3 regions of the Streptomyces sp. NEAU-YJ-81 genome follow, and region 1 is predicted to be linked to each of the others. Evidence: riboswitches for the same ligand, from Rfam matches in the RefSeq annotation. Region 1 holds a riboswitch; each other region holds the start of a gene.
What was found. A riboswitch is a leader RNA that binds a small molecule or an ion and turns the genes downstream of it on or off. The one in region 1 is predicted to bind cobalamin.
Positions count from the first base shown of each region.

Region 2: it holds a riboswitch for cobalamin, as region 1 does, so the genes downstream of both, metE (5-methyltetrahydropteroyltriglutamate--homocysteine S-methyltransferase) here and J5X86_RS25665 (cobalamin biosynthesis protein) in region 1, are expected to answer to the same signal.
Region 3: it holds a riboswitch for cobalamin, as region 1 does, so the genes downstream of both, J5X86_RS20460 (ribonucleoside-diphosphate reductase subunit alpha) here and J5X86_RS25665 (cobalamin biosynthesis protein) in region 1, are expected to answer to the same signal.

Region 1 covers NZ_JAGFNO010000012.1:224,144-228,604, forward strand. Annotated here, with positions in the region: gene J5X86_RS25660 (cobyric acid synthase) at 1-1,090, opposite strand, end outside; gene J5X86_RS25665 (cobalamin biosynthesis protein) at 1,087-2,070, opposite strand; cobalamin riboswitch at 2,245-2,398, opposite strand; gene J5X86_RS25670 (hypothetical protein) at 2,582-2,830, opposite strand; gene J5X86_RS25675 (inorganic phosphate transporter) at 2,844-4,124, opposite strand.
Region 2 covers NZ_JAGFNO010000005.1:398,105-402,565, forward strand. Annotated here, with positions in the region: gene J5X86_RS15425 (AraC family transcriptional regulator) at 1-83, shown strand, start outside; gene metE (5-methyltetrahydropteroyltriglutamate--homocysteine S-methyltransferase) at 162-2,480, opposite strand; cobalamin riboswitch at 2,644-2,866, opposite strand; gene J5X86_RS15435 (hypothetical protein) at 3,004-3,213, opposite strand; gene J5X86_RS15440 (AraC family transcriptional regulator) at 3,360-4,274, opposite strand; gene J5X86_RS15445 (endo-alpha-N-acetylgalactosaminidase family protein) at 4,452-4,461, opposite strand, start outside.
Region 3 covers NZ_JAGFNO010000008.1:230,720-235,180, forward strand. Annotated here, with positions in the region: gene J5X86_RS20455 (ribonucleotide-diphosphate reductase subunit beta) at 1-200, opposite strand, end outside; gene J5X86_RS20460 (ribonucleoside-diphosphate reductase subunit alpha) at 200-2,614, opposite strand; cobalamin riboswitch at 2,750-2,893, opposite strand; gene J5X86_RS20465 (GNAT family N-acetyltransferase) at 3,088-3,594, opposite strand; gene J5X86_RS20470 (hypothetical protein) at 3,679-3,846, opposite strand; gene J5X86_RS20475 (hypothetical protein) at 3,887-4,174, opposite strand.

The DNA of each region.
Region 1 (4,461 bases):
GGGCGATCGCGTCGGCGAGCCCGCGCTCACGCAGCCACTCCAGCGCCCTTACGGTGCCCCGGGTGCCCGGCAGCACCACCAGATCGGCGTCGGCCAGCTCCTCGGGCCGGTCCACGAACCGCACGACCACGCCTGGTTCGGCCGCCAGCGCGTCCACGTCCGTGAAGTTGGACATCAGCGGCACGGCGGCCACCGCGATCCGCAGGACGTCCGCGCCGTGAGGGGGCGCCACGACGCTCTCCCGCACGGTGCCGCGCAGCGACACCCGCAGCCCGTCCTCCTCGTCGATCCCCAGCCCGTGGGCGAACGGGAGCACACCGACGGTCGGGCGCCCGGTGAGGTCGCGCAGCATCTCCAGACCGGGCTCCAGAAGGCTCACATCGCCGCGGAACTTGTTCACCAGATAGGCGGCCACATGCCGTTGGTCCGCCGCCGACAGCAGCGCGGTGGTGCCGAAGAAGGACGCGAAGACGCCACCGCGGTCGATGTCCCCGACTACCACGACCGGAAGCCCGGCGGCGCGCGCCAGCCCCATGTTGACGATGTCGGTGCGGCGCAGATTGATCTCGGCCGGACTGCCCGCGCCCTCGCAGATCACCGCGTCATGGGTGCGCCGCAGCTCCTCCAGGCACTCCGTGACGGTCCCCAGCAGAGCCTCCCGCCCCGAGGGCCGCGTCCGCCCGGGGGAGGCCGCGCCCGACGGCGGGTGCGCCGCGGGCCCCGACCGCCCGAAGTACCCGCGCGCGCTCAGCTCGCCCACCGGCTTGCCCAGCAGCACCACTTGGCTGCTGCGGTCGCTGCCCGGCTTCAGCAGGACCGGGTTCATCAGCGCGCTCGGCTCGACGCGCGCGGCGGCGGCCTGCATGGCCTGCGCCCGCCCGATCTCCGCCCCCTCCCGGGTGACGAAGGAGTTGAGCGACATGTTCTGCGCCTTGAAGGGAGCCACGCTGACGCCCTTACGGGCGAGCCACCGGCAGATCCCGGCCGTCACCACGCTCTTGCCCGCGTCGGAGGTCGTGCCCGCGACGAGCAGCCCCCCGCCCCGCGCCCCGGAACCGTCCGTGCCGCCCGTACCGCGTATCCCGCTCATCCGCCGCCCCTTCCAGCGGCCCGGAGCCGCCCCGTCAACGCCCTCAGGACCGGCCGGGCCGCCACGGACACCCCGAGCGCCAGGACGCCGACGCGCCGCGACAGCCGTATCGCCCGCTCGATGTCGGCCGACTCCACCGGCCGCCCGCCGGAGTTGAGCACCGGCCGGTGCTCGACCCGGCCGCCGTACGTGAGGGTGCCGCCCAGCCGTACGCCGAGCGCGCCCGCGAACGACGCTTCCACGGGGCCCGCGTTGGGGCTCGGATGGTGCCGGCCGTCGCGCCGCCAGGCGCGCCGCGCACCGCGCGGATCGGGGCCCGCGAGTGTCGCCAGGGCCGCCGTAAGGCGCGCACCGGGCCAGCCGACCACATCGTCCAGACGGGCCGCCGCCCAGCCGAACCGCCGGTAGCGCGGCGACTTGTGGCCCACCATGGCGTCCAGGGTGTTGACGGCGCGGAAGCCGATGAGCCCCGGCACGCCGCCCACGGCCCCCCACACCAGCGCGCCCACGACGGCGTCGGAGGTGTTCTCGGCGACCGATTCGACGACCGCGCGGGCGATCTGCGGCCCGTCCAGCGCCTGCGGATCGCGCCCGCACAGATGCGGCAGCCGCTCCCGGGCGACCTCCAGGTCCCCCGCGGCCAGGGCGCCGCCGACGGCCCGTGCCTCACGGCCCAGCGTCGTACCGCCCAGCACGGCCCAGGTGGCGGCGGCGGTCAGCGCGACCTCCGCGCCACCGCGCCCGCCGAGGGCCCGTACGGCGCGGGTCAGCAGCGCGGCACCAGCGGCCGCGCCGCCCGCGCACAACGCGGTGTGCAGGGCCCCGTAACCGCGGTGGTCACGCCACAGCCGGCGCTCGGCGGCCGCGGCGGCGCGCCCGAACGCGGCGACCGGATGGCCGCGGCGCGGATCGCCCGTGGCGAGATCACCGAGGAAGCCGAGGGCCGCGCCGCACGCGAACGAGGCGTGATCGGCACGCATCCGTCAGGCCGCCGTCACGCCTCGGCGCGACGACATGTAACCAAAGGGGCCGGGTGGGCTGAAGAGGCCGGAAGAGCCAGTGGGGACAGAGGAGGCTGGCGGCGTGGCAGTGCCGGGCATGGCGGTATGTCCTCACTCAGGGTCCGCGCCCTGGTTCGACGTCACCGGCGGTGAAAGTCTCCTGGCTCCCGGATCCGCGCCCCTCCCGGTCTTCCAGCCCCGCGTACGAAAGCAACCGTACGGTCGAGCCGTGACCCCATACAGGCGATGGGAGAGTGCTCCCCGGTGACAGTGGCGGGACCGCGCCGGATTCTCACCGGCTTCCTCTCCTGCCGCCGTTTGGCTCGGGAAGTCCACCATGGGCCGCGAATGGCCGTCAACTCGCATATGACCCATGACGCCCGAGTGTGCCGAGCCCCACAGGCGCGGCCGCACACGAGGCGGCCGCCGGACGGTCGGCGCTGGTCAGCGCCACCATCCGGCGGCCGGTGGGTCGATGAGGACGCGAGCCTCAGGCGACGATCAGATAGATGCCGTACGCCACGGCCGCGGCGCACAGCGCGAAGCAGGTGTACGCCCCGGTGCGCGCGAGCGCGGAGGCGCCGACCGTGCCACCGGACACGGCGGCCGCGCCGCCCTGCTCCGGCGCCGCCTTACGGGACGTCCCGAGGATGCCCAGGGTGAAGACGCCCACCATGCCGACCGTCACCACGAGGCTGACGCCGAAGACCTGGCCGAGTGCCGCCCAGTCGATGCTCATGTTCCGTGGCTCCTTAGCGGGAGGTGCTGCTCGCGGCGGCGGGGGTGGGGGTCTGGTCGGGCGTGTGCTCGGCGATGCCGCCCTCGGGGGCGGTCTCCGCCGCGCTCTCGGGGGCGGAAGGCTTCGCACCCGCGGGCGGTGGGGCCACGGACCGCAGGGCGGCCGTGACGACGCCCACCGGCTCGTGTGCGCCGACCTCGTTGACGTTGGTGTGGTCCACGGGCTTGCGGCGCGACAGCGCCCAGATCGCCCCGCAGGCCAGGACGGCGAGCACGGCCACCGCCGTGACCCCCGCGTTCCCCTGGTCGGCCAGCAGCGCGGCGCCGCCCGCCACCAGGCCCGCGGCCGGGAGGGTCAGCACCCAGGCGAGCACCATGCGGCCGGCGGTCGACCAGCGCACCACCGCGCCCTTACGGCCGACACCCGCACCCATGACGGCGCCGGAGCAGACCTGGGTGGTGGACAGCGCGAAGCCGATGTGGGAGGAGGCCAGGATGACGGTCGCGGCGCCGGTCTGGGCGGCGAAGCCCTGCGGCGGCTGGATGTCGGTGATGCCCTTGCCCATGGTGCGGATGATGCGCCAGCCGCCCAGGTAGGTGCCGAGCGCGATGGCCAGGCCCGCCGAGACGATGACCCACAGCGGCGGGTCGGAGTCGGGTGCCACCACGCCCCCGGTGACCAGCGCCAGGGTGATCACGCCCATCGTCTTCTGGGCGTCGTTGGTGCCGTGGGCCAGGGAGACCAGGGCGGCCGAGGCGATCTGCCCCGCGCGGTAGCCCTTCGCGGTGTCCTCCGAAGAGCGGCCGCGGCCGAGCCGGTAGGTGAGCCGGGTGGCGGCCACCGTGGCGATGCCGGCCACGACCGGCGCGGCGACGGCGGGGATCAGGACCTTCATGACGATCGCGTCGCCGTTGACCCCGTCCAGGCCGACGGAGACCACGGTGGCGCCGATCAGGCCGCCGAACAGGGCGTGCGAGGAGCTGGAGGGGAGCCCGGCGAGCCAGGTCACCAGATTCCACAGGATCGCCCCGACCAGCCCCGCGAAGATCACTTCTGGTCGGATACCGGAGTCCTCGTCGATGATCCCGCCGGAGATGGTCTTGGCCACCTCCACGGACAGGAACGCGCCGACGAGATTGAGGACGGCCGACATCGCCACCGCCACCCTGGGACCGAGTGCTCCCGTGGAGATGGTGGTGGCCATGGCGTTAGCCGTGTCGTGGAAGCCGTTCGTGAAGTCGAACACCAAGGCCGTGACGATCACGATCCCGATGAGAAGCGTGATGTGTTCCATACACCCGGTCAATCAGTTCGAAGGTCGTTAGTGGCACGGTGAACGTAAGGAAACAGGGTGAACGGAAGATGAACTGAGTGGGGCATCAGGGTGACGTGGTTGCGGGAGTGCTAAAGCCTGATGAATTCAAGCCTACTTTCCCATGTCGTACGGGAGTTGAGTCCCGATCGAGGACTGCCGGCGGAGGCCCCGGGACCGGCCCCGCGGCCGCCCGCCGTTCACCCTCGTTCACCCTCACAGGGGCGGCTGCCCACGAGGCGCGGTCGTAGACAAGCGGCGCGCCCCTTCCGGTCCCGCCATCGCCCGGCCGCCGGACGCCTGGGAGGATCGGGCCTCG
Region 2 (4,461 bases), on a different contig from region 1:
CCAGGGAAGGCGTCACGCCCGGCGCCTGGCGGAAGGACGAGGCGCACCGTCGGCGTCCCCTGTCCGGTATGACAGCCGCCTGACCACGTCCGGCGTCGGCATTCGGCGTTCGGCCCCGGGGCCGGAGCGCGTGGCGCTCCGGCCCCGGCCGGCCGTCCGGGTCAGGACGCGGGCAGCTCGCCGCGGACCGTACGGGCCGCGGTGACCAGGTTCCGCAGTGAGGAGCGGGTCTCGGGCCAGCCGCGGGTCTTCAGGCCGCAGTCGGGGTTGACCCACAGCCGCTCGGCGGGGATGGCCTTCAGACCGGTGCGCAGCAGTTCGGCCGCCTCCAGCGCGCTGGGCACGCGGGGGGAGTGGATGTCGTACACACCGGGCCCGGCCTCGCGCGGATAGCCATGGGCGGCGAGTTCGCGGGCCACCTGCATATGGGAGCGGGCGGCCTCCAGGCTGATGACATCGGCGTCGAGGTCGTCGATCGCCTGGACGATGTCGCCGAACTCGGCGTAGCACATATGGGTGTGGATCTGGGTGCCGGGCCGCACGCCGCCGGTGGTGAGGCGGAAGGCTTCGGTCGCCCAGGACAGATAGGAGGGCCGGTCCTCGGCGCGCAGCGGAAGGGTCTCGCGCAGGGCGGGTTCGTCCACCTGGATGACCGAGGTCCCGGCCGCCTCCAGGTCGTCGACCTCGTCGCGCAGGGCGAGGGCGACCTGGCGGGCGGTGTCGCCGAGGGGCTGGTCGTCGCGGACGAAGGACCAGGCGAGCATGGTGACCGGGCCGGTGAGCATGCCCTTGACCGGGCGGTCGGTGAGGGACTGGGCGTAGGCCGTCCAGCGCACCGTCATCGGCTCGCGGCGCGAGATGTCACCGGCCAGGATCGGCGGGCGGACGTAGCGGGTGCCGTAGGACTGCACCCAGCCGTGCTGCGTGGCGAGATAGCCGGTGAGCTGCTCGGCGAAGTACTGGACCATGTCGTTGCGCTCGGCCTCGCCGTGCACCAGCACATCCAGGCCGGTCTTCTCCTGGAAGGAGATCACCTCCTGGATCTCGGCCTTGATGCGCTCCTCGTACCCGGCCGTGTCGATCCGGCCCCCGCGCAGGTCGGCGCGGGCGGTGCGCAGTTCGCCGGTCTGCGGGAAGGAGCCGATGGTGGTGGTCGGCAGCAGCGGCAGGCGGAGGTGGGCGCGCTGGGCCGCGGCGCGTTCGGCGTACGGCTGGGAGCGGCGGGCGTCGGCCTCGGTGACCGCGCCGGTGCGGGCGCGGACGGCCGGGTCGCGGGTGATGGGGGAGTTGGCGCGGGAGGCGAGGGTGGCCCGGTTCGCGGCCAGTTCGGCGGTGATCGTGTCGGTGCCGCGGGCCAGGCCCTTGGCGAGGGTGACGATCTCCGTGGTCTTCTGCCGGGCGAAGGCCAGCCAGTGCAGGATCTGCGGTTCGATGTCCCGCTCGGCCGCCGCGTCGAGGGGGACATGCAGCAGCGAGCAGGAGGCGGCCACATCGACCCGGTCGGCAAGGCCCAGCAGGGTGCCGAGCCTGGCCAGGGACTTCTCCAGATCGTTGACCCAGATGTTGCGGCCGTTGACGACACCGGCGATCAGCCGCTTGCGGGGCAGCCCGCCGACGGCGGCCAGCGCGTCCAGATTCGCGGCTGCGGCCTCCGTGAAGTCCAGCGCCAGCCCCTCGACCGGGGCCTTGGCCAGTACGGGCAGGGCCTCGCCGACGCGGTCGAAGTACGAGGCGACCAGCAGCTTCGGGCGGTCGGTGAGGGCGCCGAGATCGCGGTAGGCGCGGCCGGCGGCGTTCAGCTCGGCCGGTGTGCGGTCCTGGACCAGGGCGGGCTCATCGAGCTGCACCCACTCGGCACCCGCCGCCCGCAGATCGGCCAGGACCTCGGCGTACACCGGAAGCAGGCGGTCCAGGAGGGTAAGCGGCTCGAAGTCCGCGGGCGCGCCGGGGGCGGGCTTGGCGAGCAGGAGGTAGGTGACGGGCCCGACCAGGACCGGCCGCGCCGCCAGACCGAGGCCGAGGGCTTCCTTCAGCTCCGCGACCTGCTTGGCGGAGTCGGCCGCGAACACCGTGTCCGGACCCAGCTCCGGAACCAGGTAGTGGTAGTTGGTGTCGAACCACTTGGTCATCTCCAGCGGCGCGACGTCCTGCGTGCCCCGCGCCATGGCGAAGTAGCCGTCGAGCGGGTCGGCGGCGACGGCGTCCCGGTGGCGGTCGGGGATCGCCCCGACCATGACGGTGGTGTCCAGCACGTGGTCGTAGTACGAGAAGTCACCCGTGGGAACTTCGTCGATACCCGCCCCGGCAAGCTGCCGCCAGGTGGTGCTGCGCAGTTGGGCGGCGGTGGCCCTGAGCGCGTCGGCGGTGACGCGGCCCTTCCAGTAGCCCTCGATCGCCTTCTTCAGTTCCCGGTTGGGGCCCTGGCGGGGGTAGCCGTACACGGTGGCCCGTGCCGCCGCGGCTGCGGACTTCGGTGTCACGGAGATCTCCTTCGCGAGATGAATCCCTGAGATCCCGGCGACGGGAGGAGAGCGCGAAGGGTGACACACCGGGCTTTCGGCCTCGCGCGGCAAAAGCGTGGCCAACTGCCTGGTATGTACGCCGACCCGCCCTCGAGGTCACCGAGATGTCCGCGCACGAGTCGTCCGTACGCGGGCAGATGGCAGGTCTTCGGACTCACGGGCGCGTCCTCTTGGAGGAGGACACCTAGTGGCCGTCGCTTCCCAGGCCCTCTCACCGGACCCAGTGCGTATGACGGCGGTCGTTCCCGCTCACCGCTGCGGGGCAGTCCCGGATTCCCACCGGGTTCCCTCTTACGACGCATCCCGCCTGGCGGACGGGGCGAACCAGCTACACCAGCCAGCCTACGGGGCCGTCCGGCGGTGTGCAGGGGGCGGTCCGGTATTCGGGATGGTGAATTGGGACACGCGATGGCCGAGGGTACGGCCGGTGCCGCCCGGGCCGTGCACCGGCCGCACCCCGTCCATCAGCGAGCTCAGGGGGTCAGCACGCGCCGGAGTCCGACCCGCCCGCCAGATTGACCGGGACGGTGACGAAGGAGAACTGGTTGCTGGCGCACACGCCGGGGTAGGCCGTGCTGCTGGAGTTGTTGACGGTGACATCGGGCGCGTCGTCCGCGATGGCGCCGCCCGCGCCGACGGCGAGGGACGCGGCGGTGAGAGCGAGCGTGGACAGGGCGGTCCGGATACGCATGGGAACTCCTTGCTGAGAATCTGCCGCCGGATATGACCGGCTTCGCATGCATGGTGCCCCTTTGGTAGGGCAATCGCGGCCCACCGTCCCTCCAATGGCGGAAGCCGCCCCCGCAGCCGTCCGGCCGGCCCAAGGCGCGCGTCCGGTCATCCGCCGCCGCGCCGACCGTCGTCCGCCGGCGCGGACAGCGGGATCGTCGGTGGACGGCTGGGGTCGGGGATGCGGTCGGTGAAGCCGCCGGGGACCGAGCGGCACTGCTGCTCGCGGAAGTGGACCGGTGCGGTGCCCACTCGGCGGGCGAACAGTCTGCTGAAGTAGGCGGGGTCGTCGTAGCCGACGCGGCGGGCGATGGCGGCCACCGGCAGTTCGGTGCCGACGAGGAGTTCCTTGGCGCGGCCCAGCCGGATGCCGAGGAGGTAGTCCTTGGGGCTGCACCCCGCGCCGCGGCGTACCGCGGTGCGCAGTTCGGCCGGTGTCATGCCGTGCCGGGCGGCGTGTTCGGTCACCGAGAGCGGCTGGAAGGCGTCCCGGGCCAGGGCCTGGAGCACCGGATGTCCGTCGGCGCCGGTGTCGGCGCGGACGCGGCGGAGGGCGACGAGGAGTTCATGGACGGCGGCCGCGGTCTCGACCTCCAGGAACGGATTGCCCTGGCGCGCGGCGCGCGCGATCCGGCCGATGGCCGTACGGGCGGTGGCGGTGTCGGTGAGCGCGACCACGGGGCCGTCCGCGTCGAGATAGCCCAGGTCGGCGTAGGCGGCGGTGGCCGGTCCTGTGAAGTCGACGAACGCCTCGTCCCATCCGGTGTCCGGGTCCGGGGCGTAGTGGTGGGTGACACCGGGGGTGAGCCAGAGCAGCGCGGGCGCGGTGACGGTGCGGCGGCGGCCGTCCACGCCGCGGAACCATCCGCGGCCCGCGCTGATGACCACCGCCACATGGTGGTCCAGGACGCGCGGGCCGACGACGGGCAGGGCGCCGTGCTGGAGGCCGACACCCAGACACACCAGGCCGAGCCGGTGATGGGCCGGGCTGGGCGTGAAGTACCGCATCCAGGTGTGATACATCCGCGGTCCCCTCCGGTCGGCTGCGTCCCATCACTCGCCGATCTTCGTCCACGGACTGCCCGGCCGCCAAGGGGAGGGTGATCCTGGCGAGGAGGAGAGGGCCTTACCGGAGGTGGGGGTTGGCGGAGGGAGCCGGGTCGCGGAGGTGTGTCCGCGCGCCCCGCTCCCTCCGCCGTGTCAGTCCAGC
Region 3 (4,461 bases), on a different contig from region 1:
ACCAGACGGCCGATCAGATGCTGCTCACCGGGGGAGAGTTTGGCGAGGTCGGTGACGTCGGAGTGGAGGTCGACCTCCTCCACGGTCCAGGTGTTCTTGATCGCGTCGCGGTAGCGGTCGTAGAACTCCGGGTACCGCATCGGCCGCAGGGTGAGTTCGAAGCCCGGGTCGAGCAGGTTCTTCTGGGATGTGGGGGACATTACTGGCAGGCCTCGCAGGACTCGGGGTTTTCCAGGGAGCAGGCGATCGCGTCGGCCTCGGCCGGAGCCTGCTGTACGGGGATGGGGGCGGGCGCGGGCGCGGTGGCCGCGGCGCCGCCGCCACGGGCGCTCTGGGCGATCCGGGTGGCCGGACGCGAGCGCAGGTAGTACGTGGTCTTGATGCCGCGCTTCCAGGCGTACGCGTACATCGAGCTGAGCTTGCCGATGGTCGGCGAGGCCATGAAGAGGTTCAGCGACTGGCTCTGGTCGAGGTACGGGGTGCGGGCCGCCGCCATCTCGATCAGGGCGCGCTGCGGGATCTCCCACGCGGTGCGGTACAGGTCTCGTACGTCCGCGGGCACCCAGGAGAACTCCTGGACCGAGCCGTTGGACTCGCGCAGCGCCTCGCGGGTCTGGGCGTCCCAGACGCCCAGCTTCTTGAGGTCGTTCACCAGATAGGAGTTGACCTGCAGGAACTCCCCGCTGAGCGTTTCGCGCTTGAAGAGGTTGGAGACCTGCGGCTCGATGCACTCGTAGACGCCCGCGATGGAGGCGATGGTGGCGGTCGGCGCGATCGCCAGCAGCAGTGAGTTCCGCATCCCGGACTTCGCCATCCGGGTGCGCAGCGCCTCCCAGCGCTCCGGCCAGGTGGCCACCGCGTCCGTGTAGTGGTCCGGGTGCAGCACACCGCGCGCGGTGCGGGTCTCGGACCAGGCCGGGTGCGGGCCGTGGCGCTCGGCGAGCTCGCAGGACGCCTCGTACGCGGCGAGCATGATGCGCTCGGAGATCCGCGTGGAGAGCGCCTTGGCCTCGGGCGAGTCGAACGGCAACCGCAGCCGGAAGAAGACGTCCTGCAGCCCCATCAGGCCCAGACCCACCGGGCGCCAGCGGGAGTTGGAGGCCCCGGCCTCGTCCGTGGGGTAGAAGTTGATGTCCACCACGCGGTCGAGGAAGGTCACGGCCGTGTGGACGGTGGCGTCGAGGCGCTCCCAGTCCAACTGCCCGTCCTCGTCCAGGTGTGCGGCGAGGTTGACCGAGCCGAGGTTGCACACGGCGGTCTCGCCGTCGTTGGTGACCTCCAGGATCTCGGTGCACAGATTCGAGGAGTGGACGACCCTGCCGGGCTCGGCGGTCTGGTTGGCGGTGCGGTTGGCGGCGTCCTTGAACGTCATCCAGCCGTTGCCGGTCTGCGCGAGGGTGCGCATCATCCGGGCGTACAACTGCCGCGCCGGGACCTGCTTGACCGCCCGCCCCTCGGCCTCGGCTTTCCGGTACGCGGCGTCGAACTCGTCGCCCCACAGGTCCACCAGATCGGGCGCGTCGACCGGGGAGAACAGCGACCAGTCGGCGTCCGCCTCGACCCGGCGCATGAACTCGTCCGGGATCCAGTGGGCGATGTTCAGGTTGTGGGTCCGGCGGGCCTCCTCGCCGGTGTTGTCCCGCAGCTCCAGGAACTCCTCGAGGTCCGCGTGCCAGGTCTCCAGGTAGACGCAGGCCGCGCCCTTGCGCCGGCCGCCCTGGTTGACGGCGGCCACCGAGGCGTCGAGTGTGCGCAGGAACGGCACGATGCCGTTGGAGTGCCCGTTGGTGCCCCGGATCAGCGAACCGCGCGCCCGGATACGGGAGTAGGACAGGCCGATGCCGCCCGCGTGCTTCGACAGCCGTGCCACCTGGTGGTAGCGGTTGTAGATCGAGTCCAGCTCGTCCAGCGGCGAGTCCAGCAGATAGCAGGACGACATCTGCGGATGCCGGGTGCCGGAGTTGAACAGCGTGGGGGAGCTGGGCAGATACGACAGCGTGCTGGTCAGCCGGTACAGCTCGGCCACATCGTCCAGCGCCCGCTCCGAGAGGTTCTCGGCGAGCCCGCAGGCCACCCGCAGCAGGAAGTGCTGCGGGGTCTCGATCACCTGACGGGTGATGGGGTGGCGCAGCAGATAGCGGCTGTAGAGGGTGCGCAGTCCGAAGTAGCCGAAGCGCTTGTCGGCGCCGTCGGCCAGGGCCCGCTCCACCAGCGCGTCCAGCCGTGCGGCGTGGGCGGCGGCGAACTCCGCGGTGGAGTCGGCGAGCAGGCCCTCACGGTGGCCCACCTGGACGGAGGTGGAGAAGGAGACCGCGCCCTGCCCGGCCGCCTCCTCCGTGATGGTGAGCGCCAGCAGCCGCGCGGCCAGCCGCGAGTATTCCGGCTCCTCGGCGATCAGCCCGGCCGCCGCCTCGGTCGCCAGGCCACGCAACTCCGCCTCGTCCGAGCCGGGATGGCGGCCGCGCAGGGCGGCGGCCGCGACCTTACCGGGGTCGGTGGCAGGCAGGTCGGCGGTGAGTCCGGTGAGGGTCCGCAGCAGGGCGGTTCCGGGCGCGTCGTGCGCTGCCTGAGAAACCGCCTGCTCTGAAACCGGATCTGCGGGCGCGATGGTCACTGAGGTGCTCTCCCTCGCTCGGCCGGGGCCACGAGGGGGTGCGATGGGCGCGTACGGGCATGCCGATGCCGCACTCCTCGTACGTCAGGCACACCACGCAGCGTCCATCGGCCCAACCCTCGAGGCCGGGGGACGTGTTCACACAGGGCCGTCGGCAGGTGCTCGGACTTACGGGCACGCCGCATAAGCGCACACGTACACCGTTGCGGGACAGTTCCGGATTCCCACCGGATTCCCCTGCGGCGACAGCGAGGACGAGCATACATCTTGTGTCGGCCGACGCACGCACCCCCATATCTTGTGTCGCGAGGTGCGGAGTTTCGCATGAATGTGCTAATGCGTTCCGGAGGTGGCCCGTGACCTGGGGCCCGTGGCAGCCCGCAGCCGGGCGCGCACGCGAACCCGTAGCCCGGCACACGAGCCCGTGACCCGGCGCGCGCGAGCCCATGGCCCAGGACGCGCGCCGCCAGTCGTCACAGCTCCACGGTGAACGCCCACAGGGTGAGCTCCAACTTGGCTATCGGCGACCAGTCCCGCTCCGGGGCCCGCACAAACCCCAGCCGCTCGTACAGCCGGTGGGCGGCGGTCATGGACTGCTGGCTGCTGATCACGATCCGCCGCAGCCCCAGCGCGCGCCCCCGGTCCAGGCAGGCGCGCACCAGCGCCTCGGCCGCCCCGCGCCGCCGCGACTCCGCCCGCACGGCCAGCATCCGGAACTCGCCCTCGCCGGGCCGGGCCAGCTCCGCATACGCCCCGCCGTACACCGCGAACGCCACGGCCCCCAGCACCTCGTCACTCGCCGCGTCCGCCGCGACCAGCAGCTCGGCCTCGGCGGCCCGGCGCCGGGCGTCGCGCAGGGGGGTGAGATATGGATCACTGTCGCCGAAGTCCAGGAGCCCGTCCCCGAGATACACCTGGGCGGTGAGCTCGCCGATCCCGTCCAGCTCCTCGTCCCGCGCGTGCCTGATCGTGATGTCCATGGCCGCAGTCTGCCGCACACCACTGACAGCCGGGCCGCCATGCGTCCGGCGCCGGTCTTCGCCGTCACTCGCAGCTCTGCGCCGTCACTGGGCGGTGGTGTTGATCACTCCGGTGGAGCCCGCGCGCTTGTTGGCGGCGTCGGCTTCCTGATAGGTGAAATAGCGCCGGACCGTGCCGTCCGGGAGCGTCAACTCGTAGACGACAACGGGTTGCGGGCCCCCACGTGCCCCTCCGCCGCAGTTGCAGGCCATGGCTGCCGTTCCTTTCCCTGGAGTCCAGTACGGGTCGGTGTCAGTCCAGCCACCGCGAGGCGACCCCGGCGAGGTAGGAGAGCGTCAGGGCGGTGGCCGGGAGGTGGAACCACGCGGTGGTGTGCAGCAAGGAGGCGTAGACGGCGATGGCGGCGGCGACCCAGGTGCTGGTGCACCAGCCGCAGTTGACGAGGTAGGAGGGCCGGGAGTCGTCGCCGAAGCGGTCGGCGACCCAGGTTCTGAACCCCGCCGCCAGCGTGTCCTTGGTGATGAAGCGGGTGATACGGCAGGTGGTGCCGAGGGCGAGGAGGAACGCGGCGAGGCTCATCGGATCGCTCCCTCCCCGGGTGGTCCCGCACGGGTTGGCACTGCCGATGTCACTCATTAGAGGCACGGTGGAGGACGGCAGGCCATACTCCGGCCGCGCGTTCCCCCGAATAGCGGAGCGCTTGTCATACAAGCTCGCCGCCAGGCGCGCCCAGATGCGCCAAACGAGTGATGGCAGCCCCGGAACCTTGAGTGACGGGGGTGGGCGTGGATAACTGGAAACGTGCCGCCGAGGCTTCCCCATACCTCGTCGGCCATCCAGGAGCCGGGCGTTCGTCCCGTAGCTCC